DNA from 3 places in the Clostridium thermosuccinogenes genome. Region 3 is predicted to be linked to each of the others. Evidence: predicted binding sites of a transcription regulator. Region 3 holds the regulator's gene; each other region holds the start of a gene.
What was found. The regulator HrcA, encoded in region 3, represses chaperone genes, less so after heat shock. The targets are predictions, from matches to a motif close to TGTTAGCACTCNNNNNNNNNGAGTGCTAACA.
Positions count from the first base shown of each region.

Region 1: a site for HrcA is predicted at 3,065-3,095, ahead of CDO33_RS19265 (co-chaperone GroES). Genes of this name have one in related genera too.
Region 2: a site for HrcA is predicted at 2,218-2,248, ahead of groES (co-chaperone GroES). Genes of this name have one in related genera too.

Region 1 covers NZ_CP021850.1:4,405,832-4,412,709, forward strand. Annotated here, with positions in the region: gene CDO33_RS19245 (YbaB/EbfC family nucleoid-associated protein) at 1-254, shown strand, start outside; gene recR (recombination mediator RecR) at 606-1,205, shown strand; gene CDO33_RS19255 (phosphotransferase-like protein) at 1,402-1,902, shown strand; gene CDO33_RS19260 (GNAT family N-acetyltransferase) at 1,993-2,508, shown strand; gene CDO33_RS19265 (co-chaperone GroES) at 3,121-3,405, shown strand; gene groL (chaperonin GroEL) at 3,422-5,044, shown strand; gene CDO33_RS19275 (arginase) at 5,415-6,116, shown strand; gene CDO33_RS19285 (ferredoxin) at 6,533-6,721, opposite strand; gene CDO33_RS19290 (nucleoid-associated protein) at 6,854-6,878, opposite strand, start outside.
Region 2 covers NZ_CP021850.1:4,098,853-4,105,730, reverse strand. Annotated here, with positions in the region: gene hisIE (bifunctional phosphoribosyl-AMP cyclohydrolase/phosphoribosyl-ATP diphosphatase HisIE) at 1-677, shown strand, start outside; gene CDO33_RS18010 (tetratricopeptide repeat protein) at 695-1,858, shown strand; gene groES (co-chaperone GroES) at 2,280-2,564, shown strand; gene groL (chaperonin GroEL) at 2,679-4,304, shown strand; gene CDO33_RS17995 (DUF6106 family protein) at 4,442-4,945, shown strand; gene CDO33_RS17990 (glycosyl hydrolase family 18 protein) at 5,202-6,878, shown strand, end outside.
Region 3 covers NZ_CP021850.1:1,268,874-1,275,751, forward strand. Annotated here, with positions in the region: gene lepA (translation elongation factor 4) at 1-1,040, shown strand, start outside; gene hemW (radical SAM family heme chaperone HemW) at 1,142-2,287, shown strand; gene hrcA (heat-inducible transcriptional repressor HrcA) at 2,454-3,518, shown strand; gene grpE (nucleotide exchange factor GrpE) at 3,660-4,322, shown strand; gene dnaK (molecular chaperone DnaK) at 4,445-6,298, shown strand; gene dnaJ (molecular chaperone DnaJ) at 6,644-6,878, shown strand, end outside.

The DNA.
Region 1 (6,878 bases), 1.6 Mb from region 3:
TCCAGGAAGAACTGGAGCAGAAAACTGTTGATGCAACTGTGGGCGGTGGCGCTGTTACAGTTGTTGTATCAGGCAAGAAGGAATTAAAGGAGATTACCATAAAACCAGAAGTAGTTGATCCCGATGATGTGGAAATGCTTCAGGATCTTATCCTTGCTGCCGTAAATGAGGCGATGAGAAAGGCCGAGGAAATGGTAAACAGTGAAATGGCCAAAATAACAGGGGGACTGGGCGGTATCCCAGGACTTTTCTAAATCATACAAGCAGTAGTTAAAGTTTGAGTGAAGTAGAAAGCCGATTGCTTCAAGGATAAATTACAAGTACCGAAAAACCGAAAAGATGAATCCTAAAGGAAAAACTTATGTAAATCAGACTAAAGTTTATTTTCTTCTGGATTTTATGCTTTCAGGTCGGTGAAATTTACCTTCCGGCAATTGCTTTCTCGCATTACTTATTAGTTGTTATTTATTTATGATGTTAAGTATAATAATATAAGATGACGTTTCCGGAATGAGGACACTCTTTATGGCAAGCAGTGCATGTGTCCTTTTTCTGTTTGTATTTTTCGATATAAATTTTATTATCGTGGTCAGAAGGAGATTACTATGAGTTTTTATGCAGCCCCTGTCGCAAAACTTATTGAAGAGTTTGAAAAGCTTCCGGGTATTGGACACAAAACAGCCCAGAGGTTAGCCTTTCATGTTCTGAATTTGCCTTATGAAAAGGCAGAGAGCCTGGCAAATGCGATAAGAGAGGCCAAGGCAAAAACCAGATATTGCTCCGTCTGCAGCAATCTCACCGAAACAGATCCCTGCAGCATCTGCAGCAGTTCATCAAGGGATTCCTCCGTTATATGCGTCGTCGAAGACCCAAGGGATGTCGTGGCAATGGAGAGAACCCGGGAATTCAAAGGACTCTATCATGTTTTGCACGGAGCCATTTCCCCTATGGAGGGAATAGGCCCGGAGGACATAAAGATAAAAGAATTGCTGGCAAGGCTTAAGGACGGCAGCGTCAAAGAGATTATACTGGCTACAAACCCCAACATCGAGGGTGAAGCTACCGCCATGTATATCTCTAAATTGCTAAAGCCCTTGGGCATCAAAGCCACAAGGATAGCCCACGGCATACCGGTGGGAGGAGATCTGGAATATGCGGACGAAGTGACCCTGGCCAAAGCCCTGGAAGGCCGTAGAGAGATATGATACAGGGATAAGGTTGTCTATATTAAGTAAGTTTCTTTCATTTTACAAATTATAATAGGGCGTAATTATAGTTGTTGCAGTAAACATGGTTTTACAGGGATAAGAAAATCCTTTGTAGGCCATGTTTTTTATTAGGTATTTCAGGAGGTAAAGATTATGGCCCTTAGAAATGGAATTTATATTATAAACCGGAATAATGGCTTCAGGAAAGTCTACAATTGCACAAATGCTGGCAGAGCAGTTTGATAAAGGCGTTCATGTTCACGGGGATATATTTCGAAGGATGATTGTCAAAGGAAAGATTGATATGACGCCCGATTGCTCCCAAGATGCTTTGGACCAATTGATGCTTCGCTACAGTATTACAGCAAAAGCAGCAGACATGTATTACAAGGCTGGGTTTTCCGTAGTTGTTCAGGATGTTTATTTGGGAGAATACGTGCAGCCTTTTCTTAAAAAATTTGAATCGAAGCCTATCTATTTTATTACGTTAAATCCAAGCGTTGAAGCAGTGATAGAAAGAGAGAAAAAGCGCAACAAAACAGGTTATACCACATGGGATGTTGAATCTCTCCATGATGTATTGGTTAATGAAAATCCAAGAATAGGATTCTGGATAGATTCAACACACATGACTGCTGAAGAAACTCTGTCTGAGATTATTAAACGTGCTGAATCCGAAACGCGAATCCTATAAGGCTTTGCGCTAATTTATCATTTTACGTTTATATTGTGCAAAGCAAAGGAATATGGTATGATATGTAAAATTTAAGAAAGGGGCGAATGAATGTATAAGGTCCGCCGCGCTGACGTCAATGATGCAAAAGCATTGGGAGAAATCCATGCAAGTTCGTGGAAAATAGCATATAAAGGCATAGTGCCTGATTCAATATTAGATAACATAAGTGCTTATAAAAGGCAGAAGTACTTTGAAAAGGCATTATCCGAAGGCTGGGAAGAAGATTTTCTCATTTTTGCCGACGACAAAGCAGTTGGTTTAATGTGCATCGGAAGATGCAGAGATGAAGATAAGGATGATACTTACGGCGAAATATGGGGACTTTATCTGTTGCCGGAGTATTGGAATAAAGGAATAGGCTCATATTTTATAAACTGGGGACTAAATGAATTGAAAAACAGAGGCTATAAAAAGGTTACCTTATGGGTTCTTGAAGAGAATCTCAATGCAAGAAAATTCTATGAAAAAATGGGTTTTAAGCATGACGGTACAGTAAAAGAACTTACCCTAGGAAAGAAATTAACGGAGTTTCGCTATCTAATAGAGCTATGTAATAGAAATTGAATAAATTATATATAATATGTATTAATCAAGGTTATACATATTTTAAATTGAAAGAATTCTCAAATTGTCAAAACTGTTTTTCAAAGTGTAATTCTTTTCCATATAGGTCCATAGCCAATCCTATTTTTACTTCTCATGCCCATTAAATGCGAGCTAAAGCGAGAAATTATACATGTTCTTTAGGTAAATCGTGGTATTTTATTTTTTTGTCAAATTATAAGCCAATATTGCATGATACGGCCATCAATTCACATTGACTTTAGGTATAATAGGGCTAAAATGATAATTGTTAGCACTCATACCAAGTGAGTGCTAAGCAATGCAAGCAACAACACATACCTGCATATAAACCATTTAAAAGAAAGGAGCATTTTTATGTAAAGCCTTTCTTCCCTATAATATTCTTAATCTTTCAAGTCTATACCAAAAGCTTATTCATAAGCTGTTTTAATAAAATAGCTTAAGTTAGTCTGTTGTGCCAATAAATTGGGAACGGCATCGTTGAGAAAGGAGCCGCAGTTTTTATTTTTATTGCGCTCGAAGGCTTTTAACCAAATTATATGACGCAACAGGCTTGATTGTTAACACTAATAACAAAGGAGCTGAGCAATTATGAAAGTCAAACCACTAGGTGCAAGGGTTCTGCTTAAAGAAGTGGAAACCGAAGAAACTACAAAAAGCGGTATTGTTTTGCCATCAAACGCAAAGGAAAAACCCTATTTGGCAGAAGTAATTGAAGTTGGCCCTGGGGAAATAAAGGACGGGAAAGAAATCAAAATGCAGGTAAAAAAAGGCGACAAGGTTCTTTACAGTAAATACGCCGGGACCGAAGTCAAGCTCGATGATCAAAAATACCTGATAGTAAGACAGGACGATATTTTAGCTGTTATAGAATAGAGGGAGGTAGATAGAAATGGCAGCAAAAATAATCTCGTTTGACATCAATGCAAGAAAATCCATCGAAACCGGCGTTAATAAACTGGCAGACACAGTAAAAGTCACCCTGGGTCCAAAGGGTAGAAATGTAGTATTGGCAAAAAAGTACGGATCCCCAACCATTACCAACGATGGTGTCACCATCGCCAAGGAAATCGAGCTGGAGGATCCTTACGAAAACATGGGTGCCCAGCTGGTTAAGGAAGTTGCCAGCAAAACCAATGATGCCGCCGGAGACGGTACAACCACGGCAACTCTTCTCGCCCAGGCAATTGTCAGGGAAGGAATGAAGAATCTGGCCGCAGGGGCCAATCCCATGATCCTCAAAAAAGGTATAGAAAAGGCTACCAACAAAGCCGTTGAATGTATAAAAGCAGACAGTCAGAAAATCAAAGGTAAGGATGATATGGCCTTTGTAGCCACCATATCTTCCGGAGATGCATCAATAGGTGCTCTCATCGCCGACGCAATGGAGAAAGTGACCGCTGATGGCGTCATAACCATCGAAGAGTCCAAAACCTCCGATACATTTACTGAAATCGTCGAAGGTATGTCCTTTGACAGAGGTTACATATCCCACTATATGGTCACGGACAGCGAAAAAATGGAAGCAGTCCTGGAGGATCCCTATATCCTCATAACCGACAGAAAAATCAGCAACATACAGGATTTGCTGCCCGCCCTCGAACTGGTAGTAAGGGACGGCGGAAAGCTGCTTGTGATTGCGGAGGATGTAGAAGGAGAAGCTTTGGCCACCCTGGTGGTAAATAAGCTGAAAGGCACTCTCAACTGTGTGGCTGTTAAAGCTCCGGGATATGGCGACAGGCGCAAGGAAATGCTGCGGGATATCGCAATATTGACCGGCGGGCAGGTTGTATCTGAAGAAGTGGGCATGGATCTCAAGGATATGAAGATGGAATGGTTTGGAAAAGCCAAGTCGGTAAAAGTGCAGAAGGAAAACACCATCATAGTGAATGGTGCAGGAGATCAGAAGGCAATAAAGGATAGAATCGAGTCCATCAAAAAACAGATAGAAGTTACCACTTCCAGCTATGACAAGGAAAAGCTGAACGAAAGACTGGCAAAGCTATCCGGAGGAGTAGCTGTCATCCGTGTAGGAGCTGCCACCGAAACCGAAATGAAGGAAAAGAAATACAGGGTTGAAGATGCCCTCAACGCTACCAAAGCAGCCGTTGAAGAAGGAATTGTTCCCGGCGGAGGTACCGCTTATATCAATGCTATCCCTGAGGTAGCGAAGCTGGTGGATTCCCTCCATGGCGATGAAAAAACAGGGGCTGCGATTATTCTAAGGGCACTGGAAGAACCGCTCCGTCAAATAGCTGCCAATGCAGGCGTTGACGGTTCCGTGGTGGTAGAAAATGTAAAGAAAAGCGAAAAAGGAATCGGCTTTGATGCTGTTAAGGAAGAATATGTGAATATGTTTACAGCGGGAATCATCGACCCTGCGAAGGTCACCCGGTCTGCTCTCCAAAATGCAGCATCCATAGCATCCATGGTTCTGACTACAGAGAGCGCTGTTGCTGATAAACCGGAGAAAAAGAAATCTTCACCGGTACCGGCAGGCGACATGGACTATTAAACCCAGGTAAAAGGGTTAAGGACAGAAGTCAGTTCTCTTCCTGACCGTTCATCCTTATAATCCCCTTTTGCCTTTCTATATAGGGTTAAGGGAGCCTTGGGAAACCATGTTCTGAAAGGCTGACAAAGGCTCCCTTTGCCCGATGAGTTTCACAGGCAAATTGACACGGCATCATGGAAAGCTTATTGTTACAGCTCTATATAGTTTAGGAATGAGTTCGGTTAATAATGAATGTATTGATTCATCCATTTCAATCAGCTGAATTCAAACCGATTTTATATAGGTGCTATATCAGAGCGATGTCAGTATGGTTTACCAACTTGCCTTTACTTCATGCAACCGGCCATTTCATGGATATGGGGATGATGTAATGGGAAAATGCTTGTTGTCTATTGACTGGGATTATTTTATCCAAATGCAAAAAGAAAACTGGGGTTCATATATAGAAAATAAAAAAAACCTGATGGATTTATGGTATAAGCGATTCCTGCAGGCGAAAGCACAAGGCAGGAACATTCAGAATTCTTACCGGCTTTCCTCAGGAGTGGACATCTTCTGGGAAAAAATCAGGCGGTTCTTCCGATTTGACAAGGATGTAAAGGCTTATGTTTCCGACTCCCATTCCCTGTCCTATGACATAGCCGCAAATCACGGCTTGAGGACAGTATACCTGTTTGACTCCCATTCCGACCTGGGTTATGGGGGTACCTCCTCCCTTAATTTCGAGATAAACTGTGCCAACTGGCTCGGCAAGCTTTTTAAAGATAATCGGATAGATGAAGCTAATATAATATACAGCCCTTTTACAGCTGAAAAGCCGGAATATTTCAAGGCTATGAACAGCATTTACAGGATTCGGTATCTGTCTCCCGATGATCTGGCTGCAGGCATTGATGTTGGGGCAGTTCATATATGCCGTTCCGGAGCATGGACTCCTCCTTGGCTGGACAAAAGGTTTGAGCATTTCATTAAGTCCTCAGGGCTTCCATTTAATATTACCGACTGTCCGGCGAGAAAGTGGGATACGAAGAATATAAGCCTTTCTGATCAAATCAATTATCTGATGGCATGATATGACATACCGGACCTGCAGAGGCTTTTTACCTTGGTGGCGTAAGTCACCGTATCGGCATGGCGTGCTGAAATATATGCAAAGGATTCAAAATACATGGCAATCAATGAATCCGTTATTATAGCTGAATTTACTCCTGAACTGTATAAATGAGAATACAAGCAATAACTGTTTTTTTGCAAATGAAATTTCCCCACTTTTGCAAATAGCTGCCGGATAACTTGCCAGCAGTTTAAAGCATTATAATTGATTTTCAATCATATAGAGATTCGCTAACGCTCATCCTACAGGCTTTGTCCTTGACTTGATTGTTCAAATACAATTACCAGAGCCTCACCTTGCTGGGCAAAAACGCCGGAAATGCTTTATTGCAATTATGGGGAATTTTATTTGCAATTTATTTTGATACCGAGGTTTTACTCCACTGTTATTACGGAAACGGGGCAGCCTGCTTCAGCTTCCTTTGCTGCTTCTTCCGCACCCTTCGGAACTTCGTCGACATAAACTTCAGCAAATCCGTCTTCTGCCATCCTGAAAACCTCCGGGCAGGTAGCCGGACACAAGCCGCAAGCAATGCAGCCTTCCCTGTCTATAGACGCCTTCATAATATCACCTCTCTCTTCCGCCAGTGAATCTATATGCACCTTGCGCATTACATCAAAGAATAACTGGATGTATTTTCATAAGCAATTATATGGCTAATTAGAATAAAATTCTGTGACTCGCGTCACAGAAAATCACTTATTAATTATTTTGCCTACA
Region 2 (6,878 bases), 1.9 Mb from region 3:
TGAAGTTTGACGAAAGAGGATTGATACCGGTAGTTACTCAGGATAACAGGACTGATGAGGTTCTGATGGTTGCATATATGAACCGGGAGGCCTTTGAGAAGTCTGTGGAAACCGGCATGGTCCATTACTGGAGCAGGAGCAGAGGCAAACTTTGGCTAAAGGGTGAGACATCAGGACATTTCCAGAGGATCAGGTCCATAAGCTATGACTGTGACGGGGATACGCTGCTGATAAAGGTTGATCAGACCGGAGCGGCCTGTCATACAGGACACCACTCATGCTTTTATCGGAAGCTTAATATAGAGGATGTACAGGATGGCAAATGCCAGGCCGAAGCCAAACCAGCGGAAAATCCCTGTACCTTTGGACAGCCTTGTGATGATGAGCAGAAAGGAAACCTGGCAGAAGTGCTTCAGGAGGTATATAACACGGTAACGGACAGGAAGATTCATCCTAAGGAAGGTTCCTATACCAACTACCTTTTTAGCAAAGGACTGGATAAGATATTAAAAAAGGTAGGAGAAGAAGCTTCGGAAGTTATTATTGCATCAAAAAACGGAAATCCTAATGAAATAAAAGGAGAAATCGCAGACCTGCTGTATCACCTCTGCGTTTTGATGGTGGAAAGAGGCGTAAAGCTGGACGACATATATGAAGAGCTCAAAAGCAGAAGATAAAAAAGATGGTATTTGCGATGGTAGGTGATATATTGAAAAAAGGGAGAATTATCCCGTTTGAGCAGGGTGCGGAAATATGCTTCAGGTCAGGACTAAAATATGCCGACAGGAGGCAGTTTGACAAAGCTCTGAAATATTTTAATAAGGCTGTGCAAATAGAGCCTTTCAATGCAGACTATCAGTTTAACCTGGCGACGGTGTATGCTGAATTGCAGGATATCAGGAAGTCCAATGAAATACTGATGGGCATACTGGTAAACATAAATCCTGCATTGACAGAATGCTATTTTGCTATGGGCTGCAACTATTTTGACCTCCAGGATATGAAAAAAGCAAGGGAATGTTTTGAAAAATATGTTTACCACGACCCGGAGGGTATATTTGCAGACGATGCTTACGACATATTGTATTATTTGAAATTCTATGACGGTGCGCAGGGCAGAAAGCGTAAAGGAAAAAACTCATCCAGGCTTGCACGGGAAGGAAAAAAGCTGCTGGATGACTTAAAATTTGACGAGGCTTATAATAAGCTGGAAAAGGCTTTGGAAGAAGACCACGGCTCTGTTGATGCCAGAAATGACCTGGCTGTGCTTTGCTTTCTTAATGGAGATATAGAAAGGGCAATAAGCCTGGAAAAAAGTGCGCTCATCCTCCAGCGGGACAATCCGTTTTCCTTGTGTAATCTCGCTGTTCTTTATTCCTATAAAGGAGACGAGGAAAAGCTGAATTATCAGTTGGATTCTCTTACATATTCCCCGGTGGATTTCAGAAAACAGCTAAGGGAGATCGAAGAAATGTACAAAAAGCTGTGTGAAGTGGCGAAAGCGGTGGATGTGCATAGGTTGACGGACAGCATTGAGGGAATTTTGGAAGGGATGGAGAAGAAAAGCATCAAATGGGAAAAGGAATGGGATGATGTCATAGAATGTGCTGTTCAAAACCGGGAGACCATATACAGGGCAGGCTATGAGAAGGAATTGAGAAGCATCTGGATGAACTACATAAGAAGAATTGATCCGGACACAGCTCCAGTTATAAGAAAGAGGGAAGTCTGGGCGGCTGTGCTGGAATACGTTTACTGCCGCAGGCATCTGATCCGGGTCTCAAAAAGCAGTCTGGCCAAAAAGTATAGTGTATCTCCTTCCTCAATATCATACAGATTGAAGGATTTCGGAATATGAAACGTGAAACATTGAGTTTGCCCCCTCTAGAGAAGTCTTGGTGAAGCAGGAATGATTCAGAAATAGTAATGAAGAGCAGGGCGATGGAGCCATGTGCAGCTTCCGGAGAAACATGGATGAAGCAGAGGTGCTCTGTACTCCGGATTTGGGTCTTTATTGCCGGATTAATGGAATTGGGATGGGTTTTGATCTCGTTTTATGCGCATATTCTGGGGAATCTTTGTGGTATATCTAGTAGTGAAAAACGGTGAAATAACTTAAAATTGGGAGGAAAACCGGCAAAATTCGCTAAAAACAATATAATTTAGAAAAAACACATATTTGATTAAAAAAAGGAGAGAATATAATATTATTTATATGATTAGCACTCGATGATAGTGAGTGCTAATAAGTCCGAAATGTTAGAAGGAGGTATTTTTTTATGAAAATAAAACCCTTAGGTGAGAGAGTTGTCATTAAGATGCTTGAAACTGAAGAGACCACTAAGAGCGGTATAGTTCTGCCCGGTTCTGCAAAAGAAAAGCCACAGGTTGCTGAAGTGGTTGCAGTAGGTCCGGGAGGAGTTGTGGACGGCAAAGAGATAAAGATGGAAGTAAAAGTTGGAGACAAGGTAATTACCAGCAAATATGCAGGTACTGAAGTAAAATTTGACGGACAGGAATATACGATATTAAAACAGAGCGACATATTGGCGATAGTTGAGTAATGTGCTTCATACCGCCATTGATAAATAGTACTTAGCAAATCAATTCTATTTATTAACATATCATGCTTATCATATTGAATAAACACGGAAGTTTGACAAGGAGGGTATTATAGTATGGCAAAGCAAATAAAATTCGGTGAAGACGCCAGACGTGCATTGGAAAGAGGCGTTAACCAGTTAGCCGATACAGTAAAGATCACACTGGGACCAAAGGGTAGAAATGTTGTTCTTGACAAGAAATTCGGATCGCCTTTGATCACAAACGACGGCGTTACTATAGCTAAGGAAATCGAACTGGAAGATGAGTTCGAAAACATGGGAGCACAGCTGGTAAAAGAGGTTGCTACCAAAACTAACGATGTAGCCGGAGATGGTACAACTACAGCTACTCTGCTCGCTCAGGCTATAATAAGGGAAGGTCTGAAAAACGTAGCAGCAGGCGCTAATCCCATGATACTCAAGAAGGGTATGGCTGCAGCTGTTGAAGCAGCTGTTGAAGGTATAAAGGAAGTCAGCCGCAAGGTAAAAGGCAAGGAAGATATTGCAAGGGTAGCTTCCATATCTGCTAACGATGAAGTTATAGGCAGCCTGATAGCTGATGCTATGGAAAAGGTTACCAATGACGGGGTTATCACTGTGGAAGAGTCAAAGACCATGGGCACAAACCTCGAAGTTGTTGAAGGTATGCAGTTTGACAGAGGATATATTTCAGCTTACATGGTAACAGACACTGAAAAGATGGAAGCTGTTCTTGATGATCCATATATACTCATTACAGACAAGAAGTTAAGCAATATTCAGGACTTGCTGCCACTGCTCGAGCAGATCGTACAGCAGGGCAAGAAGCTGGTTATAATCGCTGAGGATGTTGAAGGCGAAGCTCTTTCAACTCTCGTACTTAACAAGCTGAGAGGTACATTCACATGCGTAGCTGTTAAGGCTCCTGGCTTCGGCGACAGGAGAAAGGCTATGCTGGAGGATATAGCTATACTTACAGGCGGTCAGGTTATCACCGAAGAACTGGGCCTGGATCTGAAAGAAACCAAGTTAAGCCAGCTGGGTAGAGCAAGACAGGTTAAAGTTCAGAAGGAAAATACAATAATTGTTGACGGCGCAGGAAAGCCTGATGCAATCAAGAAGAGAATCAATGCTATAAAAGCTCAGATTGAAGAGACAACTTCCGAATTTGATAAAGAAAAGCTTCAGGAAAGACTCGCTAAGCTTTCCGGCGGAGTTGCTGTAATCCAGGTTGGTGCTGCAACTGAAACTGAAATGAAGGAAAAGAAATTGAGAATAGAAGACGCTCTTGCAGCAACAAAAGCAGCAGTGGAAGAAGGTATCGTTCCTGGAGGCGGAACAGCATTGGTAAATGCTATAGCCAAGGTAGAGAAATTGCTTGATAAAGTAAGCGGGGACGAAAAGACTGGTGTACAGATAATAGCAAAGGCTCTGGAAGAACCTGTAAGGCAGATAGCAATCAATGCTGGACTGGAAGGCTCTGTCATTGTTGAAAAGGTTAAGAACAGCGAACCTGGTATAGGATTCGACGCATTGAATGAAAAATATGTGAACATGATCGAAGCTGGTATTGTTGATCCGACCAAGGTTACAAGGTCCGCTCTCCAGAACGCTGCTTCAGTGGCTGCCATGGTGCTCACTACTGAGAGCATTGTTGCTGATATTCCGGAGAAGGAAGCTCCAGCAGCTGGAGCACCCGGTGGAATGGGCGGAATGTATTAATATTTCCCGTCAGGAAAAGACCTATGATATTCATAGGTCTTTTTTTACACCATATTACGGTTGTTTATACATTTCTGGTGTGGTACAATTTATTGTGACAAAAGCAGAAGGATATACATGGCGGGGAGGATAAAAGCATGGATGTTTTCATGGAAAAAATAGTGAGCAAGAAAAAAGATGCAAAAGATCATTTGATAACGGTTGGTATACTTGTCGCAGGCGGTACCGCAATGCTGTTCGTGCCGATCATACCCATTATAGGCTCAATGGCGCTTATCATAGATGCAGGCATCATATATCTTATGTATTATCTGATAACATCAAGAAACGTAGAGTTTGAATATATAGTTACCAACGGTGATCTGGACATAGATAAAATAACTTCAAAAAGAAAAAGAAAGAGAGTTTTCAGTGCCCACTGCAAGGAGTTTGATGTTGTTGCAAAGCTCAACAGCGATAAATATGACAATGAAGCGAGAAACATCAGAAACCGCCTTGAACTGGTAAGCACGCTGCAGTCACCCGATGTTTATTTTGCTACTCTCACCTATAAGGGCGAGAGGACGATAGTCTTTTTCGAACCTGACGAAAGAATGCTGAATTCATTTAAGACCTTTATACCACGAAAAGTTTTTATATGACCTAATTAATAAATATTGTTATTTGAAAAACGAAAAGAATTTTTAATATTCTTTTCGTTTTTTAGTAATTCAATAATCCGTACCTATCCAAACCAGGGACATTAAGGGAGGTAATATATTAGAAATAATTATCATAGCTTAAAAATGCAATCGATAGTATAATTTAATCAGCACTCCTGTCATAAATATTAAGCAATGGCTTGGAGTATTGAGGGGTTGCTCTAAAGAGTATTTTAATCTAACGGGGGTTCGAAATTTGAAAAAAATCAGGTCACTTATATTATTTGTATTGATAGTCGCAAGCATTTTCATAGGAGTGTATATCTACTTTTTCAAGCCGAATGACAGCGTAGTTTCCGCCTTTCAGGAAGGAAAACTGAACCTGGTGCTGGAAAGTGATGTTATTGATGATGAACCCAGGATAATCGACGGGGAGGTATGCCTGCCCATGGATACGGTGAAAGAGTATCTGGATCCTTATATTTACTGGGATGAGAACCTGCAGAAGGTGACGATAACAACAAAAGACCGGGTCATCAGAATGAAAACCGACAGCCTGAATGCTTATGTTAATAATGAACCTGTCGAATTGAATATACCTGTAACAATAATCGATGATGTGGTGTATATACCTATTGAGTTTCTAAGCGACTTTTATGGAATAGTGGTTAATTATATCGAGGAGAGCAATGTGGTAACCATTGATTTTAAAAACAGTGTGCAGCAAATAGCCGAGCCGGTGCACAAGGATGCCGTAGTCCGTAAGGGCCGTTCTGTGAAATATCCGATTTTGAAGCGCCTTGGGGCAGATCCGGAGAGCACCGCCACACCCAAGCTCAGGATATTTGAAGAGTATGACAAATGGTATAAGGTAAGGACTGAGGATGGGATAGTGGGTTATATTGAAAAGAAGTATGTTGTTGTTAAAAAGGTTACTGTAGTAAAGCTGCCGGAAGAGGATACCGGGAATGTCGCCTGGAAGCCTCAAAAAGGCGGGATCAGCCTTGTGTGGCATATGATGTATGGAAAGATGCCGGACCTGTCAAAAATAGGAGAGATGGAAGGGTTGGATGTCATTTCACCCACCTGGTTCCAGTTGGTCAATAAAGAAGGGGATCTTATAAACAGAGCAAATGCTAAATATGTGGAATGGGCTCATAAGCGGGGATATCAGGTATGGGCCCTTTTTAGCAATACCTTCAATGACGCAGAGATGACGGGAGAATTTTTAAACAATACCGACTCGAGGGATAACGCCATACGGCAGCTGCTTTCCTATGCTTCATTATATAAACTGGACGGGATAAATATTGACTTTGAGAATATCAACATTGAGGACAGGGATGCTTTGACCCAGTTTGTCCGGGAGATAACTCCGCTGCTTAAAGAGCAGGGACTTGTTGTGTCAATGGATATAGGCGTTCCCGACGGAAGCGAGAATTATTCCCTGTGCTATGACCGGGAAGCTATTGGTGAAACCGTGGATTATGTGATGGTGATGACCTATGATCAGCACTGGAGTACAAGCCCGAAAGCCGGTTCGGTTGCCCAGATCACATGGGTTGAGAGTAAGCTTAAGAGGACTCTTGAATCAATCCCAAGAGAGAAGCTCCTTTTAGGGCTTCCCTTTTACACCCGGCTTTGGAAGGAGGAGATTGGCGACGATGGGAAAGTGAAGGTTACAAACCCTGATGCCCTTACAATGGATGAGGCAAGAGCCTTAATCGCCGAAAACAACGCCCCGGTGGTATGGGATGATGAAAGCGGCCAATTCTATGCCGAGTTTGAGAAGGATGGAGCGACATATAAAATATGGCTTGAGAGTGCCGAATCCATAAATCTGAAATCCTCCCTGGTGCAGAAATACAGCCTTGCCGGGGCTGCAGCGTGGAAAATGGGGGATGAATCCCAGGATGTTTGGGAAGTGCTGAGC
Region 3 (6,878 bases):
CAGGCGATGTCGGCTATATAGCAGCCAGCATCAAGAATGTAAGGGATACAAGGGTGGGAGACACCATCACTCTTGCGGACAACCCGGCAAAAGAGCCCCTGCCTGGCTATAAAAAAGCGAATTCCATGGTTTTCTGCGGCATATATCCTGCTGACGGAGCAAAATACGATGATTTGAGGGATGCTCTGGAGAAACTGCAGTTGAACGACGCTTCCCTTACTTTTGAACCCGAAACGTCGGTAGCGCTGGGTTTCGGCTTCAGATGCGGCTTCCTGGGACTGCTCCATATGGAAATAATACAGGAGAGATTGGAAAGGGAGTACAATCTTGATCTGGTGACTACGGCACCAAGTGTTGTCTACAGGATAACCAAGACCAACGGAGATGTGTTGATGATAGACAATCCCACCAATCTTCCACCTGCTGTTGAGATAGATAAAATGGAAGAGCCTGTGGTAAAGGCCAGCATAATGACCCCTACGGAGTATGTCGGCAATATCATGGATTTATCCCAGGAACGCCGGGGCGTATTCAAGGATATGAAATACATCGATGAGAAAAGGGTAATGCTCACTTATGAGATACCTTTGAATGAGATTATATATGATTTCTTTGACACCCTGAAATCGAGGACGAGGGGTTATGCTTCCCTCGACTATGAGCTCATAGGATACAAGGAATCTGATCTTGTAAAACTGGATATTCTAATAAACGGAGAACCGGTTGACGCTCTTTCCTTTGTAGTGCATTCTGAAAAGGCCTACTCCAGGGGAAGGAGAATAGCAGAAAAGCTTAAGGATTCAATACCGAGGCAGCAGTTTGAAATCCCGATACAGGCATGCATTGGAGGCAAGATTATAGCCAGAGAGACCGTAAGAGCATACAGGAAGGATGTCCTGGCTAAATGCTATGGCGGTGACATAACCCGTAAGAAGAAGCTTCTTGAAAAGCAAAAAGAAGGAAAGAAGAGAATGCGCCAGGTAGGAAGCGTGGAAGTTCCGCAAGAGGCCTTTATGAGCGTGTTGAAGCTGGATACGTGACGTGATGGCGAAAGCAAATGAAATTGGCAACTAAAGCAGAATATTAAATTCACAAAGGGGCACCCGATGAGGTTGCCCTTTATAATTAAGAAGGAGATTTTATGGGGACGGAAACCAAAAAGATAAGTTTATATATTCACGTGCCTTTCTGCAAGGCAAAATGCTATTATTGCGATTTTAACTCCTTCGCAGGCATGTCGGGCCGAATTGCACCCTATTTCAAAGCCCTTCTTGGAGAAATTGAGCTCTATGGAGAGCGTTTGAAGGGCTATGGCATAAAGACGATTTTCATAGGAGGGGGAACCCCCAGCTTTGTTGATGCTGAATATATATCAGCTGTTGCAGAGTCTTGCAGAAAGCATTTTGATTTGCTGGAAGATGCTGAAATAACTATTGAAGCAAATCCCGGCACGCTGAGCTTTGAGAAGCTGGCAGCCTACAGGAGCATGGGAATCAACAGGCTGAGCATGGGCTTGCAGGCGTGCCAGGATGATATTTTAAAGAGCATAGGCAGGATACATAAATACCAGGAATTTGTGGAGAACTTCCAACAGGCTAGAAGGGCAGGCTTCTCCAATATAAATGTGGATTTGATCTTCGGGCTTCCGAACCAGACTCTGGAGGACTGGAAGGAAACCCTTGATAAGGTTGCCGGCCTTGAACCGGAGCATATATCCTGCTATAGCTTGTCCATTGAAGAGGATACTGTATTTGGCGATAGGCTGAAAGCCGGCGAGCTCAAACCCGCCGATGATGAATTGGACCGCAGAATGTACCATATGGCAAAGGATATGCTGACCAGTTATGGTTATGGGCATTATGAAATATCCAATTTTGCCAAATCCGGCTTCGAATGCCTGCACAACCTGACATACTGGAAGGCGGAGGAGTATGCCGGACTGGGAGCAGGAGCCCATTCCTACCTGGATTCGGTGAGATTCAATAATGTTTATTCCGTCGAAGACTATATAGATTGCATATCCCGAGGGACCCTTCCGGTGGAGGACGAACATCCGCTGGATGCGGAGGAAAAAATGTCCGAATTCATGATGCTGGGGTTCAGGCTGATTGGCGGTATAAGCATAACAGAGTTCATGCAAAGGTTCGGCTCCGACGTATATGCTTTATTCGGAAATAAAATTAAGATGCTGGAAAACAAAGGATTGATTGAGGTTATAGGAGATTGCATCAAACTTACTGATTCAGGTCTCGATCTTGCAAATCAGGTTTTCATGGAGTTCATATAAGCGCAGCCTGCATAAATAGGCCAGCCTGAACAAATAATATCCGTGAATTCTGGTAATTGTAAATTTTCAAATACAGGAACAAATCTCTTGACAAAGATATGCTAAGGTGGTATTTTTAAAGTATATTAGCACTCGGCTTGCTAGAGTGCTAACAAGAGGGGTGTTAATGATGTTATTAGATGATAGGAAGATGCGAATTCTCCGCGCTATTATCGACGACTACATCAACACTGCGGAACCTGTAGGTTCAAGGACAATTGCCCGAAAGCATGAGCTGGGGTTGAGTTCTGCCACTATACGAAATGAAATGGCTGATCTGGAGGAAATGGGCTATCTGTCACAGCCGCATACGTCAGCAGGTAGGATACCTTCTGATAAAGGTTACAGGTTTTATGTGGATCAGTTGATGGAAGTGAGACAACTTACTCCAGCGGAGATAGAGAGCATACGGAGCACCATGGAGGTAAGAATAAATGAATTAAGTCAGCTTATAAGGCAGGCTGCCGCAGCTATGTCCCAACTGACAAAATATACGTCGGTAGCTGTCACCTCTCACAAGAAGAAAAGCATGATAAAAGCTGTACAGGTTGTTCCAATTGAGTCCGGCAAGGCGCTGGTTATAGCTGTTACAAACACAGGCACAGTCAGGAATGAGATCATAAGGATATCGGAGAGTACAACTCCTGACTTTTTGAATAGAATGTCAAATATGCTGAATGATAAAATCAGCGGTTTGACGGTGGGAGAAATCAATTTGCCTTTGTTGAACGATTTTTCACATCTGCTCGGATTGCCGGATGACCAGGTGTCACCCATATTGACCGGCATTCATGACTGCATTAAGCAGATTGACAGCCCTAACGTTTACCATGAAGGGGCTATAAATATATTTAATTTTCCGGAGTTCAGAGATATTGTCAAGGCGAGGGAATTTTTGCACATTCTGGACGAAAAGGAACTATTGTTTAATCTGCTGAATGACAATACCGGAAGTAATGAGATCACCATTCGTATTGGAACAGAAAATGAGCTGGAAGAGATTAAAGACTGCAGCCTGATAAGCGCTACTATTAGCTTTAACGGTATGGAACTGGGATCGATAGGCATATTGGGTCCCACGAGGATGGAATATCCGAGGGTTGTGTCTTCAATGAGCTTCATACAAAAGAAGATAAACAGGGAGATAAAAAAGCTCTTTGGAGAGAGTGACGACAGTAAAGACACATATTAGTTCAACTATTTATTAAAGAATGAAGCATTAAATGTTAAGTGTGATTATACCTGCTTTTAATGCTTCATTCTTAACTACTCATTAATCTCAGTTGCATCCGGCACGGGTGCGCGGACTAAAACAGGAGGTTGTAAGCGTAAAATGGAACAGCAAAAAGATCCACAGGATATCCTGAACAATGAGGTGTCCGGCAACAGTGGAAATGAGGAAGTACAAAAGGAAAATAACAATGCTGCAGGCCAGGAAGCTCAAGAAGTCCAATTGGAAACAGATTCCGAGGTAAAGACGGATCCTGAGGAGAATGCAAATTCCGAAGCTAAGGGGGATTCCGGGAGCAATGAGGAGCTGGAGGCTTTAAAGGCTAAGCTTAAGGAGCAGAGCCAAAAGTGCGATGAGTACTTTAGCAGGATGCAAAGGCTGGCAGCGGAATTTGACAATTACAAAAAAAGGACCGCCAAGGAAAAGGAATCGTTATATCTGGAAACAGTTGCAGATGTCGTGGCAGTGTTTCTGCCGGTTGCGGACAATCTTGACAGGGCTTTAAAGGCCGCGGAAGACAGCAGCGACCAGTCCCTTAAGGAAGGGGTGCAGCTTGTTCACAGACAGATGATGGATGTGCTAAAAAGCCTGGGTGTGGAAGAGATTAAGAGTGTGGGAGAGAAATTCAATCCCGATTTACATAATGCGGTAATGCACGTTACTGATGATTCGGTAGGCGAGGGAATTATAGTAGAAGAATTCCAGAAGGGTTATATCATAAAGGACAAGGTTGTTCGCTATAGCATGGTAAAGGTAGCTAACTAATTTTTTGAGTGAAAGAAATCATGATATGAAGCCCCGGAGGGGGTCAAACCATTTATGTCAGCTCGGAAATAGCTATAAAAATTTTATATATATTCAGGTGAAATACTTAGGAGGTAAAATTTATGGCAAAGGTAATAGGTATAGATTTAGGTACCACTAACTCGTGTGTAGCGGTTATGGAAGGTGGAGAACCGGTTGTTATCCCAAATTCTGAAGGAAGCAGGACAACTCCTTCAGTTGTTGCATTCTCAAAAACCGGGGAAAGACTGGTTGGTCAGGTAGCAAAAAGACAAGCTATTACAAATCCCGAGAGAACTATCATTTCTATAAAAAGGGATATGGGAACCGATAGAAGGATAGATATTGATGGTAAGAAATTTACTCCCCAGGAGATTTCCGCTATGATACTGCAAAAGCTCAAGGCTGATGCAGAAGCTTATCTCGGCGAAACCATTACTCAAGCGGTAATAACGGTTCCTGCATATTTCAGCGACTCCCAGAGGCAAGCCACCAAGGATGCCGGCAAAATAGCAGGGCTGGAAGTGTTGAGAATAGTGAATGAGCCTACAGCAGCAGCTCTTGCGTATGGCCTTGATAAGGAGCATGACCAGAAGATAATGGTTTATGACCTGGGAGGAGGTACATTTGACGTATCGATTCTGGAAATAGGCGACGGCGTCTTTGAGGTTTTGGCTACAAATGGTAACAACAGGCTGGGCGGAGACGATTTCGACCAGAGAATTATAGATTATCTTATAGAGACATTTAAGAAGGAAAACGGCATAGATCTGAGCACTGATAAAATGGCTCTCCAAAGATTGAAGGAAGCTGCTGAAAAAGCGAAGATAGAGCTTTCAGGCGTTACTACCACAAATATAAATCTTCCTTTTATCACTGCTGATGCTACTGGGCCGAAGCATCTGGACATGACTTTGACCAGGGCAAAATTTGAAGAGTTAACTGCCGATCTTGTGGAAAAGACTATGGTACCGACAAGACAGGCACTGCAGGATGCAGGATTGACCCCCGATAAGATTGACAAGGTATTGCTGGTAGGTGGTTCTACAAGAATTCCTGCGGTACAGGAGGCAGTTAAAAAGTACCTTGGCAAGGAGCCTTTCAAGGGAATCAACCCTGATGAATGTGTTGCCATCGGAGCTGCTATACAGGCTGGCGTACTTACAGGAGAGGTCAAGGATTTGCTTCTGTTGGATGTAACTCCGCTGTCTCTTGGTATTGAAACCTTAGGTGGAGTATTTACCAAGCTGATCGAAAGAAATACAACAATACCTACAAAGAAGAGCCAGATATTCTCCACTGCAGCCGACGGACAGACCAGCGTTGAAATCCATGTGCTCCAGGGCGAAAGGGAAATGGCTGCATACAATAAAACTCTGGGAAGATTCCAGCTTACTGGAATTCCACCAGCTCCGAGGGGTGTTCCTCAGATAGAAGTTACCTTTGATATTGATGCCAACGGTATCGTGCATGTATCAGCCAAGGATCTTGGAACCGGAAATGAGCAGAAGGTTACTATTACTGCTTCCACAAATCTCTCCGACGAAGAGATTGATAGGGCTGTTAAAGAAGCAGAAAAATATGCTGCAGAAGACAAGAAGAGAAAAGAAGAAGTGGAAATCAGGAATAACGCCGATTCCATGGTATACCAGTCGGAGAAGACATTGAAGGATCTTGGAGATAAGCTCAGTGCCGATGATAAGGCAAAGGTGGAAGCAGAAATCAATAAAGTTAAGGATGCTCTGAAAGGAACGGATACCGAAGCTATAAAGAAAGCGACAGAAGCTCTTACACAAGCATTCTATGATATTTCCGCCAAGATATACCAGCAGAATCCCGGCGCTCAGGGCGCAGGATTTAATCCTGGAGCAGGCGCAAATCCGGGAAGTGCAGCGGGTGGCAGTGATAATGTATATGATGCGGACTACAAGGTTGTAGATGACGACGATAAAAAATAAATAAAAAGATGATGCCGATATAAAATGCGGTTTCGGCGCTTGAAAGGCGAAAAACCTATTTATCAAAGGCAAGAAGAATGCTGTAAGCTTAAGAAAATAAGCCAAAGTCATGGAAATGGCATTGGCTTATTTTTAAGTTTGCTGATAAATTTACCGATGCGTCAGCTTAGTCGGTATTTCAATTGAAGTTTTAAATGGTATATTGTGATATAATGATACGGGTATTTTTGCACAATATTTAACTGGATGGATTGGACCTTTGTGCTGGTGAGCCGGGTATGCTGCAATACCTGCTCACCGGCACAAAGATAAGCTTAATACCGTTATTGGATTGGAGTTGATTGGATGGCAAACAAGCGGGACTATTATGAAGTCCTTGGAGTTGACAAAAATGCATCCGACGCAGATATAAAGAAGGCTTACCGAAAGCTTGCGAAAAAATATCATCCTGATGTAAATCCGGGAGATAAGGAAGCTGAGGCTAAGTTTAAAGAAATAAATGAAGCCTATGAAGTTTTGAGTGATTCCCAGAAAAGGGCGCAGTATGACCAGTTCGGGCATGCAGGTATGGACCCCAACA